Regions from separate parts of the Paenibacillus sp. LS-5 genome, predicted to be linked through region 1. Evidence: riboswitches for the same ligand, from Rfam matches in the RefSeq annotation. Region 1 holds a riboswitch; each other region holds the start of a gene.
What was found. A riboswitch is a leader RNA that binds a small molecule or an ion and turns the genes downstream of it on or off. The one in region 1 is predicted to bind cyclic di-GMP.
Positions count from the first base shown of each region.

Region 2: linked by a shared signal. The riboswitch ahead of AC0MA3_RS13445 (fibronectin type III domain-containing protein) and the one ahead of AC0MA3_RS18510 (thiamine pyrophosphate-binding protein) in region 1 are both predicted to bind cyclic di-GMP.
Region 3: linked by a shared signal. The riboswitch ahead of AC0MA3_RS17265 (S-layer homology domain-containing protein) and the one ahead of AC0MA3_RS18510 (thiamine pyrophosphate-binding protein) in region 1 are both predicted to bind cyclic di-GMP.

Region 1 covers NZ_JBWAVA010000013.1:85,177-93,210, reverse strand. The annotation lists gene serA (phosphoglycerate dehydrogenase) at 83-1,675, shown strand; gene AC0MA3_RS18515 (methyl-accepting chemotaxis protein) at 1,953-3,203, shown strand; cyclic di-GMP riboswitch class I at 3,700-3,793, shown strand; gene AC0MA3_RS18510 (thiamine pyrophosphate-binding protein) at 3,901-5,544, shown strand; gene AC0MA3_RS18505 (carboxymuconolactone decarboxylase family protein) at 5,619-5,987, shown strand; gene AC0MA3_RS18500 (hypothetical protein) at 6,167-6,511, shown strand; gene AC0MA3_RS18495 (3-oxoacyl-[acyl-carrier-protein] synthase III C-terminal domain-containing protein) at 6,618-7,610, shown strand; gene glpK (glycerol kinase GlpK) at 7,729-8,034, opposite strand, start outside.
Region 2 covers NZ_JBWAVA010000007.1:201,680-209,713, forward strand. The annotation lists gene AC0MA3_RS13440 (fibronectin type III domain-containing protein) at 1-1,525, opposite strand, end outside; gene AC0MA3_RS13445 (fibronectin type III domain-containing protein) at 1,549-5,655, opposite strand; cyclic di-GMP riboswitch class I at 5,697-5,793, opposite strand; gene AC0MA3_RS13450 (MetQ/NlpA family ABC transporter substrate-binding protein) at 6,073-6,918, opposite strand; gene AC0MA3_RS13455 (methionine ABC transporter permease) at 6,981-7,643, opposite strand; gene AC0MA3_RS13460 (methionine ABC transporter ATP-binding protein) at 7,636-8,034, opposite strand, start outside.
Region 3 covers NZ_JBWAVA010000011.1:195,462-203,495, forward strand. The annotation lists gene AC0MA3_RS17245 (ABC transporter permease) at 1-655, shown strand, start outside; gene AC0MA3_RS17250 (ABC transporter permease) at 652-1,452, shown strand; gene AC0MA3_RS17255 (ABC transporter ATP-binding protein) at 1,494-2,537, shown strand; gene AC0MA3_RS17260 (DUF6953 family protein) at 2,689-2,925, shown strand; cyclic di-GMP riboswitch class I at 3,159-3,251, shown strand; gene AC0MA3_RS17265 (S-layer homology domain-containing protein) at 3,303-5,351, shown strand; gene AC0MA3_RS17270 (DUF6531 domain-containing protein) at 5,377-8,034, shown strand, end outside.

The DNA.
Region 1 (8,034 bases):
TTGGCTTCTGGTACTGTGGACTGCCTCTTCAGGGCATCCTTGGGCATATATAGCTTTCCAAATTTAAGGAGGACAAGAAACCATGTTTAAAGTACTAGTATCGGATCCGATCAGCGATTTGGGCATTCAGCAATTAATGGACGCAAGTGATGTGACTGTTGACAAAAAGACGGGTCTTAGCGAAGACGAGCTTATCGCCATCATTGGCGAGTATGATGGCCTGCTCGTACGCAGCCAAACAACTGTAACAGAGAAGATTATTGCAGCGGGTACCAACTTGAAAGTCATTGGCCGTGCCGGTGTTGGTGTTGATAATATCAAGCTCGAGGCAGCCACACAGCGCGGTGTCGTTGTTATCAACGCTCCTGACGGCAATACAATCACAACCTGTGAGCATGCTTTTGCCATGATGATGGCACTGGCCCGCCACATTCCTCAGGCATACGCCAAGACCATTTCCGGTGTATGGGACAAGAAAACTTTCCTGGGTGTAGAACTACGCGGCAAAACCCTTGGTGTACTTGGTATGGGCCGGATCGGCAGTGAAGTGGCTAAACGTGCCAAAGCCTTCGGTATGAATATCCTTGCCTATGACCCGTTCCTGACCGCTGACCGCGCGGAAAAGCTGGAAGTGAAGCTGGCTTCGGTAGACGATATCGTACGCGGTGCGGATTTCATCACTGTTCATACTCCGCTTACCCCGGAGACCCGCCATATGATCTCCGGTCCGCAATTCGAAGTCATGAAAAAAGGAATGCGCATCATCAACTGTGCCCGCGGTGGTGTTATTGATGAAATGGCGCTGGTTGAAGCCATTGACAGCGGCATTGTAGCTGGTGCAGCTTTCGACGTATTCGAGAAGGAGCCGCCGCAGGCTGATCATCCGTTCCTTTCCCATCCCAAAATCATCGTAACACCTCACCTCGGTGCTTCCACCGTAGAAGCCCAGGAGAACGTTGCTATCGACGTATCGGAGCAGGTGCTGCATATTCTGCGCAATGAGCCATTCATCAACGCTGTGAACATCCCTCCTGTCGCTCCTAGCGTGATGAACAAACTTCAGCCTTACTTCACACTTGGTGAAAAGCTGGGCAGCTTCGCCACCCAGCTTACCGATGGCGCGATCCGCGAAATCCAAGTGGAGTATGCCGGTGATCTCTCCGATGTAGATACACAGCCCCTAACCCGCTATATAGTCAAAGGGGTACTTTCCCGTCACTTTGGAACGGATGTGAACATCGTTAATTCGATGCATCTGGCCAAAACCCATGACGTGAATGTTGTTGCAACACAGGCATCCAAGACGAAGGGTTTCACCAACCTCATCACCGTTACACTGAAAGCCGATCCTGATGAAGAGCGTCTGGTGGCAGGAACACTGTTACAGGGTTATGGGGAACGAATCGTACAGGTTAACAAGTTCCCGGTCGATATCGCTCCAGAAGGCCATCAGATTGTGATTTCACATAACGATAAACCGGGTATCATCGGTGCTGTCGGTACATTGCTTGGGGAAAATGACGTCAATATCGCCTCCATGCAGGTAGGACGTAAAATCGTTGGTGGTGCAGCGATCATGCTGCTTACCGTCGATAAGGCGGTTCCTCAGGCCGTTCTGGTGAAGCTGGCAGGACTGCCAGAGATCAATACTGCGGAAGAAATCATTTTACTGTAAAAAGTCTCTGAATAGACGCTCTTTGGAACGCTTGCATACGCCTGCTGTTCCAAGGAGCGTTTTTCTATTTCGGTCGTTGCCTGTGAGCCGGATGAACTAGTGATAACAAACTTGTCTATTTGTAAGAATGATTACATTATATGAAGCAACGCTTTCAATATTAATGCCCGAAAGACCTATAAGAGCATTTTTATGTCAGTTCTTACAATAGACCTCCCCCATGAAAACGCCTATAATATTACAATAACCAACATTATTTTAGGGGGAACTTTTTATGATGGAATGGATGAACAAGCTTCCGTTAAAACAGAGAATTATTGCCGGTTGTTACCTGGTTGCCGCTTTATTCGCTGTCCCTGTATTAATCATGTTTATAGCAATGGGCAAGATGCTTATCGGCATTATCATGGTAGTGGTCTTGGCTGGACTGACTCTCCCTCTCGCACGCTTTATTGAGAGAACGCTTACATCCTCTTTTGACGACATTTCCAACGTAACTCATACGATTGCCAAAGGGGATTTTACAACCCGGGCAGATGAGAACGGTTCCATGGGTGAGGTCAGCCGTTCCTTTAATATAATGATCGACAAGCTAAAAAAAATCCTTACCGAAGCCTCACAGATTACCCGTCAGGTTATGGATGCCAGCCGCGGGATTGAAGACAAGAATCAAAATCTGAAGATTGTAATGGCCCAGGTCTCCTCCTCTTCCAACGAGCTGGCTCTTGGCGCCAATGAAATCTCCGTAGACATTGCCGAAATGACTGAATCTATCAAGGACATCGAAACCAAGGTTTCGAATTATACTAGCTCTACTAAAGAAATGAATAGACGTTCCGTACATACGCTGGAATTAGTGGAGAAAGGCCGCCTATCTGTTGATACTCAAGCAGAAGGCATGCGTAAAAATATACAAGCTACCCAGAAAGTCGCCGACACGATCGAAGCCTTATCACATAATGCCCAGGGGATCACGATGATCACCAAAACCATTACAGAAATCGCCGAGCAGACCAACCTGCTTTCACTCAATGCATCGATCGAAGCTGCACGCGCCGGTGAACATGGCCGAGGCTTCGCTGTGGTGGCCCAAGAAGTACGAAAGCTTGCCGAAGAATCCACAGCCTCTACCAAAGAAGTATTCAGTCTGGTACGCAGCATTGAGAGCGATATCAAACAAGCGATCGAGAATATTGCTATCAATGAGGAAGTCGTACAAGTGCAAAATGAAATGATCCTTGAAACGGCTAATATTTTTGCCCAGATTGTCCAAAGCGTCCAGTACATAACCGAACAAATTGCTTCTTTTTCCTCCGAGAGCGACCTGATGCTGGAAAGTGCCCTGAAAATTTCCGGAGCAATCGAAAATATTTCTGCGATTACTGAAGAAACTGCGGCAGGAACCCAGGAGGTGTCGGCAGCAATGAACGAACAAATTAATGCGCTGCAATCCGTTGCCGAAGAAACCGAAAAAATGACCCAAGCTGTATTCCAACTCCAGAAAACGATCCATATTTTCAAATTCTAATTCCTTTCCACTTGTGCCGCTTCTAATGAAGCGGTATTTTTTTGTTCACAAAATGCTCGATGTTGATTTCATAAAAATCAGTTTTTTGACAGCAGTTCGAACCGGTAATGGTTTTGCACTTCCTTACACAGGTTTTAGTGAAAGCTACAAATCTGTAAAGAGTTGGATCCAAACGACATCTCGTTCTTAAGTCTTATTAAACTATTAACAATGAGACTCCGCCTAATCATTTCAGTCCATAAAGCCTTATCCCGATAATTAATTAGTTCTATAAACCTACACTCATTTAATTCTGATTTTCTATCACAATTTGTATTTTTAAGATTTTCTTAAATTTTATTTTAGGATAGTTTCCGATTACCTACTCTCTCTTGCACTACATTTTACAATTCACATGGATTGTAAATTTCGTCAAAAACTGAGTTTTTCGGGACAAATATATTGACAAAAGAGGAGTCAGAAATATATTGTAAAGTAAAATTATACATTTTTTATTACCACATATCGGCAAAATTCTCCGAAAGGGAATGACGCAAAGCCATGGATCTACAGTCTCATTTTTATGGGACCATGACAGCCAGGTTGCTGAACAACCGAACGTTAGGGAAACCTCGTTCTTAATGGTTATTCAATGCAGCCGGCCTGTACTCTCTTGAGTACAGGTTTTCTATTTTACTAAATATAAAACATTGGGTGGGTGGATTCTCTGAAAACAGTCGCAGATTATATGGCTGAGGCACTAAAAAACCTTGGTGTAACACATTCTTTTGGCATAATCGGCAAGTCTATTTGTCCTGTAGTTCTGAAAATGGTTGACTATGGGATTGAATTTATTCCCGGTAGACATGAAGCGAGCTCCGGGTTCGAAGCAGCAGGCTATGCTCTTAAAACTGGCAGACTAGGTGTGGCTTTTGGGACCTCCGGTCCAGGAGGAACTAATCTTCTTACTGCAGCAGCACATGCTAAGGCGAATAATCTGCCAGTGCTGTTCATTACAGGACATCAATCTATCAAGGAACTGGGAATCCCCCAGTGCCAGGATTCTTCTTCCTATCTGGCCGATCTGGCGGACATGTTCAAACCCGCTACACTCTTCAGTAAGCTAGTGGAACGCGGCGATCATTTCGGCACCCTTTTTAATCATGCCGTTTCCATTGCCTTGGGCGGACAGCGTGGACCGGTCCATTTGTGCATCCCGTTTGATGTTCAAACAGAAATGTTGGAAGAATGCCGGATAGTGATCCCTGAGCGCGAACATCTTGTTAATACCGCTAATTTTGAACGTGTAATTTCAGCAATCAATGCTTCCAGTCATCCGCTGATTATTGCAGGCAAAGGGGTTAACCGTTCTCTTGCACACCAAGAGCTCATTCAGCTGGCAGAAACCTTTAACATCCCTGTCGTTACTTCACCAGGTGGCAAAGGTGCAGTTCCTTGGGACCACCCGTTGTATCATGGACCGATTGGTGTTGGCGGATGCAAGCATGGTGATGATCTATTGAACCGCAGTGATCTGTACATTGTGCTTGGTTCACGACTGAGTGATATGACCATATGCAATCTAAAGGCTGAAAACCACCCGAAAACACTGATCCAATTTGATGTAGATCCTACCTTTGTAGGGAAAATCCTAACTTCAGAGACCCTCTCAATCGGCGGAGATTTGCGCGACAATTTAGCTTATTATCTTCAAATTTTAGATACTGCTGCTATAAAAAAACACGTAACAGAAGCCGATGTTCATTATGTGGAAGAGCTGCCTGTTCTCTCCAAGCTGTCTCTCGCCTCAGTTATGAGCACCTTAAGCGATTTGATACCTTACAACAACACTGTGTTTGTGGATGACGGCAGCCATGGCTTTAACGCCGTGAAATGGTACAACGTGAAAAAACCAGGCAGCTTTGTCTTTGATGCTTATTTTGCCTGCATGGGCAACTCTATTGGCATGGCGATTGGTGCTAAGGTGGCAGCCCCTGAAGAAACGATCGTATGCATTACCGGGGATGGCTGCTTCATGATGCTCGGTACGGAAATCAACACCGCAGTGTGCAAGAATATTCCGGTAATCTTCATCGTGGTGAACAACATGCAGCTGGATATGGCGCTTAAAGGTATGCAAAAGACAACAGGCAGAATCGATGGTACGATCTTCGAAGTACCTATGGATGCCGTGAAATTCGCTGAATCCCTTGGAGCCACAGGCTACAAATGCGAGACTGCAGAACAATTCAACGATGCAATCCAAGCCGCAGTCGCATCGAACCGTGTAGCGGTCATTGAATTGCTGACCGACCGTGATGAAGTGCCTCCAACAGCTCATCGTGTGTTGAATCTCAATTAAAATTACAGCGACGTCAAGAATCATTTCTCTCATGATAGATCCTTGACGCTCATCAGAATGCAGGAGGCTTGTCCGTGGAAAACAACATTAACAGTGGACTTAAACATTTTTCCAACCTATCCGGGGACTATGGTGCCAAGGCGCTTGCGCCTATTAAGGAGCATTTTCCCGAACTGGCCGAGTACATCATGGGCAACGCCTACGGCGACATTTTTCAACGCACAACGATTGGTTCTGACTGGAAGGAAATCGCCGTCATATCGTCTTTGATTACTATGGGCCAATTCGAGCAGCTTGGAGTCCATTATGTGATGGCGCTCAGCGTCGGAATGACTGTGGATCAGATCAAAGGCATCTTACTGCATTTGGTGCCGGTAATCGGTGCTCCAAGAGTCATTTCAGCTTTTAATGTGCTGCTTGCAACCCTTGAAGAAATCCAATAATTGCTTTGTAAACAATTTTATACAAAGTTCGACTTTTTTCTTGCAAATATGTTAAAAATATGATTCTATTAGAGGGAAAATGTCCCAAAATTAAGTATTCATGTCGAAATAAGGCGTGGGATTATAGGTTTCGGGATTTATTCTGTTATACACATTTATTTTTTGGGAGAGATGAGCAAATGGGTAAATTTATTTTGAAAACCGATTCTGTAAACAAAGTCATTAATATTGAATTAGAAGGAACCTTCTCCAATGAGGATGGTCTCAAATCGATTCAAGCTTACCAGCAGACCATTAACCCTATTACGCCTTCAGAATACGCGCTGCAAATTGACTGCAGAAAGCTGAATGTTACTTCTCCTGATGTTGTGCCTTTGCTTGAAGGCTGCTTCATTATGTTCAAATCGGATGGTTTTGAAAAAGTAAACATGACTCTTGAAAACAACCCCATTCTAAAAATGCAGCTCGCGCGTCTGGGCCGCAAGGCTGGACTTGAAAACTTGGAGATCACTTCAACTGTTTAATCATAAATATTGTTCATCGCCAGCAACTCGAACGAGGGCTGACAAGCAAGTCTAGTACGAAGTTGGAGACGGGAAGAAGCGCTCATAAACTTTTAGGAGGATTACCATGGCCGGGATACGAATTAAGGATATTGATATCTATCATCCAAGCAAAAAGATTGGCAACGACTTTTTCATACAGCATTTTGACGAAAAAGGTATTGATATCCGTGGACTCCTGACAGCACTTGGCCGTGAAAACCGCTATAGCATCGACAGCAATGAAGAGAATTCTCTGACCATGGCTTTCGAAGCAGCAAGCAACGTTCTGGACAAGACCGGGCTTACCGGGGCTGACATCGACCTGATTGCATATGCCAGTCAGACTCCTGAATACATCTTCCCGACGAACTCACTCATGATTCACCGTTTAATCGGTGGCGCATCCCACGCGATCTGCATCGATAGCAATGCCAACTGTGCGGGTATGACCGCCTCGGTAGAACAGGTAAGCCGTCAAATGATGGCCAACCCAAGAATCCGACGTGCACTGGTAATCGGTTCAGACCACGTTGCTCCGCATGCGGATAAAAACGATCCTGTCTACTATGCCAACTTTGGTGATGCTGCTGCTGCCGTTATTCTGGAGCGGGATGAGAACTCCGTAGGCTTCATTGATTCTATTTACCAGACTGACACTTGTGTCTATGGCAACTCGATGTTTCCTGCAGAAGGTTTAGCTAACCTCGGACGTGGTGGTGTAGGTGCCGGAGAGTTCAATGTGAAGTTCATACCTTTCGACGACTCCATTTGTGTGGATGCTGCCTCTGAATCAATCAATACATTGCTAAGCAATAATGAGATTGCTCCCGAGTCCATCAAAGCTGCCTGCTTCTCACAGCTGTCCCTCCCTAATATTCGCGCCGTATCCGACAAAACAGGCATCGACAACGATGTAGCGGTCTACATCGGCGATGAATTCGGCTATACTTCGACAAGCAGTCCTTTTGTAGCCCTGCACAAAGCAGTGACTACTGGAATGATTGAACGCGGTGACAAAATCCTCTTCTGGACCGTTGGCGCAGGCTGGCAGAACGTAGCTTTTGTAATGGAATACTAAGCCCTCATTCGTGTGGATACCAAAAATGGCCCGTAAGCAGATTCTCTGCTTGCGGGCCATTTGCTATAAGTTCACATATAAATTCAGTACCTCAGCTCAGTGAGCTTTCCTATCTGCATTAACGGTGCCCTTCGTGCTTCTCCCAGCCCATCGTTCGCGATACAGCATCCTGCCAGGCATGGTAGCGGAGTTCCCGTTCTGCTGACTCCATGGAAGGGGAGAATACTTTCTCAGCCTTATTGAAGCTCTCAAGCTGTTCCCTGCTCCAAATTCCTGAAGTCAGACCGGCCAGCAGTGCTGCTCCAAGTGCTGTAGTCTCTGCATACATGGTACGTGTAACCTCACTACCGAGAATGTCCGCTTGAAATTGCATGAGCAGATCATTGCGCACTGCGCCGCCATCAACCATAAGTCCTGTGAGCGG
Region 2 (8,034 bases), on a different contig from region 1:
GGATAGCACCAGGAACGGCCGTCCAGCCTACCTGCACCCAGGTTTGTTTGGAATTGAGCGTGATATCTGTCGGTGGATTTGCCAGTGTTCTTACATTCAGCACATTGCCATAGCCCGTTTCTTCACCGATCAGATTCCGGGCTTTAGCCTGGAAGGAATAATCCGTATTGGAAGCCAGTCCGTTAACGGTAAAACTTTTATTGGATGCAGTGATCCATGAAGCTGTTGAAGTCAGTTGTCCAGTTGCACTGACATATTGACCTCCGGACTTGATCTGGTACGCAGTTGTTGATGCATTACTGTCCTGGAAGCCGATTACAGCCCCCGACTCCGAAACATGATTATTGGTGATGGTGGGAGTTTGTGCTTTGGTATGAATAGTGCTCTCGTAAGCAGCAACATGCCCCACTACATCACGAGCCTCAAAAACAACCCTGTACGCCGTTCCTGGAGTGAGGTTCGAAATCGTATTCGTTGGTGCAGCCGTCCACGGGCTAATATAGCTTCCAACCGTATAGCGATAGGCCGAGGAATCTAGACCTGACAGCGCATCCCAGGCCGATCCGGTGATTTGTACAGTTGTCGCTGTCGATGTAACTCCTACTGCCCCCAGAACGGGTTTTGCTTTGTCCACTCTAATGGTTGCTGAATCCCTCGCAGTGTCTGATCCGTCATAGGCTGTGAATCTTAGTACATGATCCCCTTCGGCCAGCGTTCCGATATTCAGCGCGTTAAAGCTGACCGTTTGAGGATTCCTCGAGTTAGTTATTGTTTTGACATCTCTGGGAGATGTCTCTGAATCTACATAATAAGCCAGCTGCAATGAATCACTATCCGGGTCTGTAACCTTGACTGTGGGAATAAACCCAGTATTTAAATCACTCAGCATTTGACCTGATGTAGGACTCAGAACTTCAAGTGTTGGCATCTGCTGAATTTGATCAAAAATACTGGTAAGGCTCGTACTGAAATTGCTGTTAAGATCGAGATACATCCCTCCCGTATTGCTGGATAGCTGCTCGAACTGGGGCCTAATGTAGTCAATCCCTATAGTGGACAGTGTAATTTGCATACTTCTCAAGTAATCGATGGTGCCCGGTACACTGTATCCATTGTTACTTGTTACAACTTCATCACCGATCAGAATAAAGTATTTCTTGGCGTTGACATCAAAAGGATAGGTCTGGGCGGCCTGCATAATGGCGTCCAGTCCATTTTCTACTCCCCCCTCAGTCCAAATAGAGCCAACCTGATTCTTAAAAACATCCACGTTGCTGGTCAAATCATACTGCTGCACAGCATCTTCATATACAACTAAGCCAAGACGATATGATATTCCGCGGGCCGCAAGTCTATTGGCAAAATCATTAACATTATTTTTGACAGCAGCAAATGAAGGATCCATACTGCCTGATTTATCAATGATAAATACGATATCGACACTGCTTCTGGCGAACGCCTTCGGAGGAAATGCGGCAGCCGAAAATAGAAGCAGCAAGCACAGAATCCATGATAAACGCTTCAATTGTTCCACTCCTTCATAGACAGCTATTCAACTACATAAGTGATGCTGGAAGAATTATTCGATTTGGCAAGAAATCGTATCCCATTAACAAACGTTGAGCCGGAGTTAGTCACAGTGATCACAATCTTGCCCGGAATAACGCTCCTAATGCTCATTCCAGCAGTAGGTACAGGCCCGGCAGTTAATTCAGCTGCCGGAGTTACCGTACTCAGATCCAATACTTCTACTTCGTTAGGATTATAGCTAATCGTAATTACGGATCCTTCAGGCCCACTCTTCGGGGGTGCGACAACAACAAAATTAAAAATGTTGTCTTTACCAACGTTGGCTATCAGTTCTGTGATAGTCTTTTTTTGAAGAGGATCAGACCATTCGTTATTTTGACCATCACTATGCGCTCTAACTCTGTAGCTGTGAATGGTGTTAGATCTCAGATTTTTATGCGTATAAGTGGTAGATGAGATTCCCTGAACGATAACGCCGTCAATCTCAAGATCATAACTGCTGACCCCTGCTACGGAAGTCCATTCCAGTAGGATAGAATTTGTCGTCGCAGTAGACGATATGAATTTGACGATTTTCGAGGTAGTCTTTACGGTAACAGATTCACTCCAGCCACTCTGTGCCGTTGTGTTTTTCGCACGTACCCGGAAGGTACACGACTCCCCGGAAGGTAAATTATGATGTACATAAGTTGTTTCTGAGCCATTGTCTGTTACTACTCCGTTAATCTCCACATCATAACCTGTCGCTCCCTCAACCTCATTCCATCTGATTGAGATCTTGTCACTGTAAGGAATAGCTTCTTTGATAACAGGAATACCAAGGCCAACTGTCTGAGTCAAAACTCTGCTCCAGGCCCCTGTCACGCGATCGTTTTTAGCTCTGACCCGATAGACATGAATCGAGTTAGGCGCCAATCCTTCATGGGTATAACTTGTCGCAGCACCGGCGTCAACAATTTCTCCATCGACAGCTACCTCATAGCTGGTAGCACCAACCACTGGATCCCAGGCAAGGGTGATAGAATTCATCTTAATTGTAAATACAAAATTTTCAGGAATCCCAAGCAAGGTCACAGCTGTAACCTTCTCGCTCCAGAGACTGACTCCAGCCTTACTTCTAGCTCTAACCCGATACTTGTGTTCAGTATGTGGCTCAAGTCCTGCATGAACATAGGAAAGATCAAGACCAAGATGAACAATCTGCCCATCCGCCTCCACATCATAGCCAACAGCTCCAGTAACAGGATCCCAAGAAAGCTCTACCTGTGAAGCTGCAGCTACAGCTTTTACGTTCACGGGGAAATCAGCAAGAGTAGTACTCACGACCCTTTCGCTCCACTCACCGGTCACAGATCCGCTTACTGCGCGCACCTTGTATGTGTGTTCTGTATTTGAGGACAGCCCTTGATGCATAAAGCTTGTGTTCATATTGTTATCCTTGATAGCACCGTCCACTTCAATATCATAACGGGTTGCCCCTACCACTGGCTCCCAATTAACAACGATACGGTCACGTTCGGCAGTGGCTTGTACGTTATGAGGTATGGAAGGCAGCGTTACTACAGTAATTACGCCGCTCCACTCACTGTTGCCTAAGGCACTGCCGGAACGTACCCGGTAGGTATGGCTTGTATTAGGCTGGAGGTTTGCATGCTTGTATTCAGTTCCGGACGTCTTAATTGATGTTCCATCAACTTCAAGATCGTACCACTGGGCTCCTGATACGGAATCCCAGCTGACATCAATATAGGTATCCTTCGCAAAGGCTTGAAGACCGCCGGACGTTCCCGGTAGTGTCGTTCTGGCAACCACATCACTCCAGCCACCGGGACCACTTAAGTTAACCGCCCTTACCTTGTATGCTCTCTGCATATTCGGGTTCAGGCCTTTTTCAACATACACAGTAGAATTCCCGTTATTTACGATCGTCCCGTTCGATTCAATCTGATAGTACTTAGCTCCGGTTACAGAATCCCACTCCAGCCGGATTTGATTACTCGTTGAAGTTAGCTGCAGATTGTCAGGTACTCCTGGGAGAGACCATTTCTCGTGGAGGACAGACCATTCCCCGTGTATAGTTCCAGCGTTTGCTCTTACACGGTAAGTATGGAGTGTACCGGAATCGAGAGGCGCATGAGTATAGTCATTTTGATTGCCTAAAACGACGACCTTGCCATCCGCTTCCACTTCATAACCTTCTGCATTAAATGAAGGTGTCCAATTCAGACTTATATCTGATGCAGACGGGGAAAATGAAAGCTCAGGTACTGCAAATGGACTTAATTGCCCCTGAGGAATTACTTCTTCCGGAACGGAGCTGGTCATCCATGAGAGAGTAGCTTGCGGCTGATTGTTGTCGCTCTCAAATTCCATGCGGATATTATAGAACTGCCCCTTTTCCAGCCTAATTTCTCCCTGCTGAGAGCTATTTCCCTGCTGCCCCCATGCGTCAATCAAGAGCTCATCGTTAATCCATAGACGAATTCCGCCATTGGTACGGCTTATAAATTCGTACAATTCGGACGTATAGGCTAATACTTGTCCAGTCCAACGAACAGAGACGCCCGAAGCAGGAAAATTGACCGGCAGCTTACCTTCAAGATTAATATTGGCATCTAGCAACGTCTTATTAGATCCGGTAAACTCTTTCCCGGCGAAGTATTCTGATTTCAGCCCATAGGGAGCATATTTAAATTTAGTCTGGCCACCACTGCCTCCAGATTTAACGGTAGGTTTCTGGTTAGAGGTTATGTCCCCCCCAATTGCCCATATGCCTGAGGTAACAATATTTAAATGATTATTCACACTGACATCCTTGCTGACGAAAAAGTCACCTGAAGCGATCCTGATATTGGCAGTACTGTTGTTGGATATTAGATCACCGACTAGCATCTCTTCTTCAATGTTCATATCAATTTTTGTATTAATGTGCAGACTGTCCTCAACAATTAACCGGCGAGCATTAATTCCAAGGTCACCGTTATTAAAAATCAGACTGCCTACTACAATTTCATCCGCCACTTTCAGGTTTGAATCGTTATTTAGATGTAAGGTACCTGTTACTCTCAGGCTAGCTCCTGGAGAGAAATTGGTATGATCTAACGGAAGAATAACTATTTGAGCTCCAGTATTGGCATTGAAATTCCCTTTTACGATAAGTGTCCCATATACTGTAATGGTGATACTTGAGTTAGTATTAATTCCGTCTGTTACCAGAAAGACGGGGTGAGTAGGAGAACCAAATGTTACTGATTTATCCAGATTCAGCTGTCCCGTACGAATTATAGCTTCAGGGTCCGTACTGCTGTTAATCGCATTAATCAGTGCATCGGCATCACTGGTCACACTGATTGCATTTTTTTCATATGGGGCCCACTTGGCCTGCATCTCATTTAGTTGACTAGTCATATAGCTTTGAATCACAGGTTGTATGCCAGGGACGTGAATTGCCGGGACCATATTATGCTCATTCCGCTGAATACCGGACAGAATCACCTGATCACTTTCGATTTCATTTCCTTCAACCGGTAAAGCAATCTGGGGTGGTACCATCTGGCGTACAGCCTTGGTAGATAATCCAGGAGAGATTTCTATGTATTGCAATGCGGTAGTTGCAGCAGAATCACCCACGCTTAATGTCAGCTTTCCATCTTTAACTTCAGTAGTATGACTGGCCAGAAAAGACCCTTTTGCAGGAACGGATATTTTATCCAAAATGGTAGTGTTCTCCACGTGCATAACATTCAGACTATCCCTTCCTTCATCTCCAACTGCTACAGTAAGATCATAGGTCCCATTAGGTAGTTCAATCTCCCAAATGGAATCAGGCTGTAAACGTATAAAGGAATTTTCTAGTGGCGTCCCATATGTACTATAAACAACCGATGTTACAGACTGCTCCTTTGACCAGCCGTAACTAAATCCATTTCGTACTCCGTATAACTCGCCGTAATCGGGTAAATAGCCTTTGGTTTCCTCGGCTCCCTGGTACAGGAAATCTACTTTAAGTGACGGTAATGCAGTGACCTTCACGCCCGCAGCTGATATATCCCTCCATGGAATAACCAGTTGCAGGATAAGTGCAAGGCACAGAAAGACCAGTGCCTTAGAGTTGAAGCTTTTCATCGTAAATCCCCCCAGTTTTTAGACACAAAAAAACAAGCCAATTAGGCAACCCGGCTGCCATAACACTGTCTTACGACGAAGGTCCTAGGCCCGTGGCTTTGCGTCCCCGCCTTTCGGTCGGGTTTGCTATTGTCTTTTGCTTGCATTTGTTTACCAAAAGTATGTATGTCCGTAATATTCGTATCTTACAACATATAAATTTTTCCTACAATTATATTTTTATGTTTTTATTAATATTTATTCTTCTAACTCCTATCAAAAACTTAATTTCCTTCATCTGTATCTAATATAATAAAGGCGTTGAAATCATAACACCCTCACCTTATGAAAAAGATGAATCCAGAAAAAAAAGACTACCTTTTCAGAAAAAGGTAGTCTTTTTTTCTCTTTAATTTGATATGACTCAACGATCTACCCTCAAAAAGCAGGCAACGCGATATCTGCGTACTTGTCCTCCAGGAACTTCTTCACTTCCGGGCCGCTGATGCGTTTGGCCAGCTTTTGAATAGCGTCGGAGTCTTTGTTGTCCTCACGTGCCACCAGTGTAATGGTGAACTCGGAATCTTCACCTTCGGTGATCAGCGCATCTTTCTTCGGTGTCAGTCCAAGCGGACTGGCATAAGCAGGGGTCATGGCCACCAGATCGGCATCATCCAGCATGCGGGCCAGCATCAGCAGGTCAACTTCCTCGAACTTAAATTTTTTGGTGTTCTCGGTGATGTCGGCCTGGGTGGCTTGAATGCCCACGCCTTCCTTCAGCTTGATCAGTCCGGCCTTAGCGAACATTTGCAGTGAACGCCCAATGTTGGAGGGGTCATTCGCCATAACCAGCGTCGCGCCTTCCGGCAGGTCGGCAATAGCCTTGTAGCGCTTGGAGTATCCACCGTAGATCGCATCATATACCGGTTGAACCGGAACTAGCTTGGAACCTTTGCTCGCATTGAACTGCTCCATGTAGGGTACGTGCTGGAAGAAGTTCGCATCCACTTCCTTATTCGCCAATGCCTCATTTGGCTGCACATTGTCGGACAGGATGACGATCTCCATATCCACTCCGTCTTCCTTCAGCAGCGGCTTCACGATGTCAAGAATATCAGTCATCGGCGGGATGAGCGAGGCTACTTTAATTTTCACAGGCTCGGCGTTAGCTGTTGCCGGTGTGGTTGCTGCCGGTGTATTTCCGGCCTCCTTGTTGTTTCCACAGCCTGCGGCAATCATGACCAGTACGAGCAGCATAAGCGTATATTTCAATGTTTTTTTCATTTGTGCAATGAACCCCCATGTTTATATTTGTTATTATCTTACTTCAGCGACTTCCCGGTCTCTCAGCGTTTATCCAGCAGCCTTGCCAGTGTACTTCCTGCATACTGGATGATCTGCACCAGCAGTATCATCACCAGAATCGCATAGACCATTACCGCCGTCTCAAAACGTTGGTACCCGTAGCGGATGGCGAAATCGCCAACCCCTCCTCCGCCGACTACTCCCATCACTGTTGAAAATGAAATGAAGCTGATCGTCGAAGCCGTCAGTCCCAGCACGAGCCCCGAACGGGCTTCCATATACAGGAACCTGAAGATCAGACCCGGCTTCGATGCCCCCATAGACAATGCGGCCTCAATTGTGCCCTTGGGAACCTCCAGCAAAGACTGCTCCACCAGCCGTGAATAATAGGCGATAGCGACGATAGACAGCGGTACGGTTGCCGCCATAGTACCGATGGCCGTACCCACTAATAAGCGGGTGAAAGGAATCAGCGCCACCACCAGCAGTAGGAACGGAAAGGAACGGATGACATTGACGATACTGTTCAGAACGAGCGACAGCGTCTTGTTCTCATAGAGCTGGCCCTTGCGGCAAAAGTATAAAACAGTCCCCAGCGGAAGCCCCAGCAGCACTGCCGCACCTACCGAAATCCCGACCATCACAAACGTTTCCCCGATGGACTGCCACATCTGATCCTGGTATTTCAGCATATTCTCAAGCATGCGCTTCCCCCGCTTTGCCCGTAATCCGTTCACGGTAACTTCCCGTGTGGTCTTCCGGTGCAAGGAACTTGCCGTCTTCCCGGGAGAAGGTATCGACGATGCGTCCGCCTTCCATGACGGATACATCGGTGCAGATTCTCCGGACGACATCGAGCTCATGGGTAACGATGATTACCGTGACCCCCATCACGTCATTGATATGCTGGAGCACGCCCAGTATATCTGCTGTTGTCCCTGGGTCCAGTGCAGAGGTCGGCTCGTCGCAGAGCAGGAGCTTCGGGCTGTTCGCTAGCGCGCGGGCGATGGCCACCCGCTGCCGTTGTCCTCCGCTCAGCTGGGCAGGGTACTGGTCTGCTTTGTCCGCAAGCCCCACGAACTTCAGGCATTCCTG
Region 3 (8,034 bases), on a different contig from region 1:
GCCTGCGGTACGGGACCGGCTGCTGATGCTGTCCAACATGACCTCGAACTTTGCCGGGGTTCCGCTGGCTTTTGCCTACATTATTCTGCTGGGCAATAACGGTGTGTTCACGCTGCTGTTCAAGCAGTGGGGCTGGAGCGTATTTGACGGATTTAACCTGTACAGCTGGTCTGGTCTGATTCTGGTGTACGTCTATTTCCAGATTCCGCTGGCCTTATTGCTGCTATATCCGGCGTTCTATGGCATCCGGGAGCAGTGGAAAGAGGCAGCAGCCCTGCTCGGGGCAGGACCCTGGCAATTTTGGAAAACGGTCGGTCTGCCGGTATTGTCTCCAGCGATCTTCGGCACACTTGGCATTCTCTTCGCCAATGCAATGGGGGCGTATGCCACGGCCTATGCGCTGGTTGGCGGGAACTACAATCTGCTCGCTGTCCGCATCGGCTCTTTGGTCGCCGGCGATGTGGTGACCCAGCCGGAGATGGGCAGCACACTCGCGGTTCTGCTGGCACTAAGCACGCTGCTGGCTGTGTTCCTCAATCAGCGGATGGTGCGGCGGATGGAAGGATTCAGCGGCAAAAGCGCCGCGCGGCGGGAGCGCAGCAGCGGATTATCCAGACGGCGCCTATCTGCAGTCCGTGAGGAGGCGGGATCATGAATACCCGTAAGGCGGGCTTTGCCCCGCGCACCTTCATGTTCCTGCTCATGGCCTACTTGCTATTGCCGCTGCTGGCAACGGGATTGTACGCTTTTGCCCAGGATTGGCAGAATACACTGCTGCCCCGGAGCTGGACAATGAACTGGTTCGGTGACATGTTTCAGGATATCCGTTTTCTGAAGGCGCTGTGGACCTCGCTGTATTTGTGCATCATCAGCGTTCTGCTCAGCCTTGCCGTGATGCTGCCGGCTGTTTTTGTCATTACGGTTTATTTTCCGCGCTGGGAAAGCTTCATGAAGGGGATTGTTGTACTGCCTTACGCCGTGCCGGGAGTCGTGGCGGCTGTAGGTCTGATCCGCACCTATTCCTCCGGCCCGTTCGACATTTCGGGTACCGCTTATTTGCTGGTTGGGGCTTATTTCGTGGTCATCCTGCCGTATATGTATCAGGGCATCCGCAACAGTCTGCTGAGCGTATCTGCCGTAGAGCTGCTGAATGCCGCCGAACTGCTTGGGGCCCCGAGACGTAAGGCTTTTGTGAATGTGATTCTGCCGAATATCTGGCCTGGAGTCATGGTCTCCGCGCTGCTGTCCTTCTCCGTGCTGTTCGGGGAGTTCGTGTTGACAAATATGCTGGTGGGCGGCCATATCCAGACGATTCAGGTCTATTTGTACCAGCGTGTGGGTGAAAGCGGACATCTGGCCAGCGCGATAGCCATTTCCTATTTTGTGTTTATTCTGCTGCTGTCGGCCGTGCTGATGAAGCTTGGAATGAAGATCAAAAGCCAGGCGAAATAAGACCTAGCGGCTGAAGGCCCACAATAAGGAGGGATCGGGGAATGAACGATTTTTTGAAGCTGCAGGGGGTCCGCAAAAGCTTCGGCGATTCGCCAGTATTAGCCGGCGTGGATCTTAACATTGCAGAGGGGGAGCTGGTCACGCTGCTGGGTCCTTCCGGATGCGGCAAAAGCACGCTCCTGCGCTGCATCGCCGGGCTGACCGAGCTGGATAGCGGCAGCATCCGGCTCTCGGACAAGGAGCTGACGAAGCTGCCGCCGCGCAGCAGGGATGTGGGCATGGTGTTCCAATCCTATGCGCTGTTCCCCAATCTGACCGTCAGTCAGAATGTGGAATATGGGATGCGCATGCGCGGCGTTGCTCCGGCGGCGCGGCGCAGCCGGTGCGAAGAGCTGCTGGCGCTGGTCGATCTCGAAGACAAGCGGGATGTCTATCCGCAGGCGCTGTCCGGCGGACAGCAGCAGCGGGTGGCGCTGGCCCGCTCGCTGGCCGTCCAGCCGAGGCTGCTGCTGCTGGACGAACCGCTCAGCGCGCTAGACGCCAAAATCCGCAAGAATCTGCGGGCGGAAATCCGCGATATTCAGCGGCGGCTCGGGATGACGACGCTGTTCGTCACCCACGACCAGGAGGAAGCGCTGATCCTCTCGGACCGGATCTGCATCATGAACCAGGGTCGCGTGGTGCAGGAAGGCTCCCCGGAGCAGCTGTACAAGGCGCCCCGCACAGAATTCGCTGCCCGGTTCATGGGCAGCTATAACGTACTCAGCCGGGCGGAGGCACTCGCGCTGTTCCGCAGAATTGACAGCCGTTCCGACCGTTTTGCGATCCGTCCCGAGGCTGTCATTCTGCTGCCGGAGGGTGAAGCAATTCAGGATGATGCGGACGGCATGTCCGATGTCCGCGGACATGTTATATCGGTGTCGGTTCTGGGCAATATTATCCGCGCCACTGTCGTGGCCGAGGGTATTAGCCTGACCGTAGACCTGCTCAATGACGGCCGCTGGCTGCGGGTACAGGAAGGGGATTCTGTAACTCTTCTGCTGGATCCTTCCCAACTGCTGCATCTGGAGCAGGAGGGGGCGTGAGAGGTAGGTAATGGTCGCCCCGCCCGCCCCGCCCATCGCCCGCCCGCTGCCTCGTCCATTACCCGTCAAGTCCCGTGCCGCGCGGCGGGCCCTATTCATGGTACAATGAGTAGGCGTTACAGAGGGATGTACAGGAAGGAGCAGTACCTTAATGGAAGCAACCGCACAAGATGTAGCGGAGTGGATGGTCAAGGAGATCCGTTTTACGGGAACCCTGCACCAGACCGCCGCGATAGAATATGTGAAGGCCAATTTTGGCGAGCAGTTTGTGTATGTGAATGAGAACGGGAATGCCTCGTTGTCCAAGGATGTGAAGAAGGCCTTCCGCAAGCTGCATGCCGGAAGAATTGCCTGGGACCGCGACGGATTCCTGTGGGCCTGGACCTGATAAAGGTCCCTATAGCCATCCTCACCTGAAGCAGTATGGCCCTTCAACAAGTATAGGAGCTGACATGAACCACATGCGGGCACTACTCCCCATGTGGTTTTTTTCTATATCCGTATCCCTAAATAAGGAAGGAATAGAATATCTTAATTTTACAGGAATAAATTCCGATAATTATAGAGTCCTATACATCTAAAGTCACAAATACATAAGGATAAAGGGACAGAAAACCGAGTTTGGAACAAAGGCAAACCCGTACGAAAGTCGGAGACGCAAAGCCACGGGCCTACTTCATCCGGGAAGGATGTTAGGGCAGCCGGGCCGCTCAAGGCACTTGGTTTTTTGGCGTGCCTATAAATAGCGCTGGGGGAGAGAAGTGAATGAGGTTTGCAAGGGAAATGAAGTTGTCGCGGTACATGGTGGCCGCAGTGGCGGTGGTATGCATGCTTGGCGGCCTGTTAAGCGGGGGGCTTGGCACGAAGCTGGCTTCGGCAGCCGGGACAGACCCGGGCAGAACGGACTACAGTGTATCCGGTGACCGGATTGTGTGGCTGGAAGCAGATGCGAACGGGGTCAAACAGGTGCACGTGCTAAGTCAAGCCAGCGGAACAAGTAAAGTGCTTACGACCGGTTCATCTGCCAAGGATGCGCCTTCTGTGGGCGGCAACACAGCCGTGTGGGCGGACAAGGGAACGGAGCCGGAATCCTCGCTCAACTGGGATATCTACACTGCGGATCTTGCAACAGGCACCCGTATCAAGCTTAACAAGCAGTCCGGCCCCTATGGGAATCCGACTACGGATGGTGTCGGCGTGGTCTGGTATGAGCGCAACAATTACGGCAGCATGATCTATCATGATCTGGCTACGGGCCTTGAAGCCGACTTAGGTGAGGGACGCTTTCCGGTACTGGCTGATGGGAATGTGGTGTATAAGAATGCCCGTGACGGGGGCCTTAGTCTGCTGGATTTAAGCAGTGGAGTTACACGCGCGCTGGTTAGTCTGGGCGGAGCGAATTACGTGGACTGGTTTGTTTTTAACGGAAATTATGTGCTCTTCAAGCAAAAGAACAGCACCTCCGGGAACAAGGTTGTGCTGCTGAATATCAACGATCTGACGGCTCAGCCTGTGGATCTCACAGAGATGAAATCCGGAGGAACAGATTATGCCTTTATGTCCATAGGTGAGAAGCGGGCTGTTTTTCAGGAAGACATGAACGGTACGGCTACACTTCATCAAGTAAACCTCTCAACCTATGCGGTAGAACGGCTGCCGGCGATAGAGACAGGGGCTAAGCTGATCGGCATAAGCGGCGATAAGCTGCTGTACAGCAGGAGTGATAACTATATAGGATCGGTTGATTTACAAGGGTCAACCACGACCGGTCCGGGAACAACTCCAAACACCGGTACGGGTTCGGCTACGGAAGTGAAGACCCCGGTAGTCACCGGAGCCAAGGACAGTCAAGTGATCGGCAGTGCTGGAGGTACCTTGTCTGTATTGGAAGGCTGGGCGCGGCTGGAGATTTCAGCAGGAACGTTCCCGGATCCTACCACGGTAAGCTTGGCTCAAGCAGAGCTGGATACGAAGGTACTGCTCGACGCAAACGGCAAAAAACTGCAAAAAGCAGGTTCCGTCTGGGAAGTGCAAGCCAGTAGCCCATTCCACATCCCGGCAAAGCTGGCGGTAAGATATCCGCACGAAGAGCCTTGGACGACAGCGCAGGAGAAGCTTGGAATCTACAGCTATGATCCGGCAAAGGGAAGCTGGAGCTATATTGGCGGTGTAACTGCGGCAGAGGAAGGCTATGTGCAGGCCAAGATTACAGCCTCCGGACTGTATGCGGTTATGCTGCGCGACATTGGGTTCACGGATCTGTCAGGCCACTGGGCACAGCAAGCCGTAGAGGTCCTGGCGGCCAGAGGAATTGTGAATGGAATGAATGGAGCCGTGTATGCGCCAAAAGGCATCCTGACCCGGGCTGAATTCACCAAACTGCTGGCAGCAGCGCTTCAATTACAGCCGGTGAAGCCGGATACAGCGACCTTCCGTGATGTTTCAGCTGCGAACTGGTCCTATGCGTATGTGGAGGCGGCAGCAAAGGCCGGAATCGTAACCGGAGAAGCCAGACTTTTTCAGGGCAATGATCCGCTGACCCGTGAACAGATGATGGTGATGCTGATGCGGGCGATTGACAGCACTACGGGAAGCCTGGCCGCTACTGCGGATTTGGATAAGCGTGAGGCTGGACTCGCCGGATTCAAGGACAATGGCAATATTAGCGCATGGGCACGGGAATCCGTAGCGGCTGCGGTCGGGAAGAAGCTGGTGCAGGGCAGCGGACAGCTTTTGAAGCCTAAGGATTCATCTACGCGAGCCGAAGCGGCAGTTATTATGTACAAGCTGCTGGCCGAGCTGAAATTACTATAACTTATAACGGATAGGAGATCAGTCTATGATATTTCGAACGATAACAAGGAAGTGGCGCAGCGGCAGCTTGAAGGCGCGAGTGAACCTCATGCTTGCGCTGCTGCTGGTCCTCTCATATCTCCCGGTTCTTCCGGGACTTACCAACCTCACATCCTCAGTCTTTGCCGCAACGAATATGCGGATTGAACCGAGTGAGCTTAACCCGGAATCTGGGAATAAAGCGGTCATCTCCTTCAGCTTTAATGCTGCGGATAACGGTCAAGACAAACATGAGACGAAGATTAACCTGTGTACTCCGCAAAAAGACGGCTCAGCCCCGATCCTCGGGGATCTGATTACGAGCGGTGTATATGACACGAAGCTGAACGGGGAATACATCGTTCACAAATATGAGTGGGATGGCAAGATCGGAGGCGTGCCCCTGGATGAAGGGCGCTACAACGTCTGCATCTCCCCTGCTGAATATAATGGAGTTGGCGTATATTACGGGCAAATTGCCAGCTTTGAAATTCTTGGCGGCGACGAAGTAGCGCCTCCGGCAGCATTGCAGATCAAACCAGCTGTCTCCGGTCAATCTGTAGTATCCGGGACTGCTGAGCCAGGATCTCTGCTTGAAGTGGAACTCTACTACCCATCCACTAGAGAGGACAAGCTGTTCTCCAATATTGCAGTCAACAGCGCAGGACAATGGAGCCAGCAGATCGGGATCAAGCTGGGGGAAGCCGCGCATATCACGGCGAGAGCGAAGAAAGCCGGTGAGGTCTCAGGGTATTCGGAGCCGCTTGCGGTATTGCGAGCGCCGGCCCCTGCTTTTTCAATCAGCTGGGAAGCTCTGGCGGCTTATTATTATAAGCTGGATACGGTTCAGGCCATGCAGGAAAAGGCGCAGGACATTGCCGTATTGAACCTGTCTGCGACCTCAGCGGGAACAATCAGCGGATTAACCTCCATTTTGCTGACTGATCCCCAGACGACCCGGGTTATCTCCAGCGGGGATCTGTCACAATTTACGGAAGCGGCCATCCGGGACCGGCTGCGGATTGTGAACCCGTCGGGACAGGCGCCGGTTGATCCGGCCCGGGGAGATTTTGTCTACTCGAGTGATTCGATCCGGCTGCAGGCATTGATGCCGCTGCAATTCGGACTGAGCTATCTGAGCCGTGATCCGTTCACAGGTGTCAGTGGCCTGGGATGGCATCATAGCTACGAATGGAAGCTGAACCCGCTGAGCAGCGGTAAGGTGGAGGTTAGGAGTCCGGACGGTTCGCTTTTTGAATATGTGCCTTTGTCCGGAGGAGATTATCTGACCCCGCGCGGGACCGACTGGACGCTAAGTGCGCCATCTGCAGGTGCCTACACCCTCACATCGCCTCAAGGTGATCGGTACCGGTTCAACACGGAGGGGCTGCTGCAATCGGTCACGGATTTGAACGGGAATACTATTACTCTTGCCTATCAGGGAACGAAGCTGGAAACGGTCAGTACCGCCGGGGCCTCTCTGAGCTTAAGTTATGATGGAGCAGGGAAGCTGACCGCTGTAACGGATATGGCCAGCCGGCAGATGTCCTTCCATTACAGTCCGGCAAGTGGAGACCTGATCTCCATTACAGATGTGGATGGTGCCACGACCCATCTAACCTATGATGGCAGCCATCACGTACTCAGCGTAACAGACCCCAAAGGGACTGCGGCGATGAGCGTAGCCTATGATGATCATCAGCGTGTGACCAGCTTTACCGACTTTTATGGGAATGCGAGTTCTTCCAGCTATGAAGGGCGAGTGGCTCCAGTGGTCCGGGGAGAAGAGCCTGATGAAGGTGTGACAGGGATTGACCCTGCGAACGGGCATGATATTCCCGACTCGGATGAAGTGATTCTATCCGGGACGATGAACAATCTCGCCCATGCACCGGCATACAAGATTGTTGAAGGACTGAAACCGCTCATAGCCGGCTATTTGGCTGGCAGTATCGGAACGATTGAGAGCAAGCGGAATGCTTATATTGCCTCTGCGGTTGCGGCTCCAGGCGGGATTGCTGACATTCAAAGTGCGATTGCGGCCAGCAGTGCTTCACCGGCAGTGGTCAGTTCGGGCCAGCTGAATGTGGAAGATAGTGTTACCTTCGGATCGCCCAGCAAGCCTGTAGTCCTGATCGTGGACGGGATGAATACGAATAAGGATATCACCGTGCGGGTATACGGCACATTGATCCTGAAGCAGGGACTGAATGCCAATACTAAGCTGGCGCTGGATGTGCAGAAGGTTCAAGGCTTATACGGTAATCTGTGGTCCGGGGGAACGATTCATCTCAACAATGATTCTTCCGTCAAGGTGGGAGATACGCTGCAGACGGGCAGTCTGACCTACAACAGCGGGGGGCTTACGATTGATGCCCAGCGGATCCTGATTGCCGGAGATTTATCGATCAACACTCGTGTAGAGATGAACATTGCCCAGGAAATGGTCGTTGGCGGGATTGTATCCAATAACCAGACGGCGAATTTGACAGTAACCGGTGGGGATCTGTTCGTTCGTGACAACGTAAGTGTCAACAATAATCTGAATGTACAGACCGGCGGCCTGTTCGTTCTTGGCGGAGATATGACTCCGAACCAGACACCTATCGTCCATACGGGAGTAGGGGCAGGCAAGACGATTTTGACCTATTCCCAAAGTGGTGCC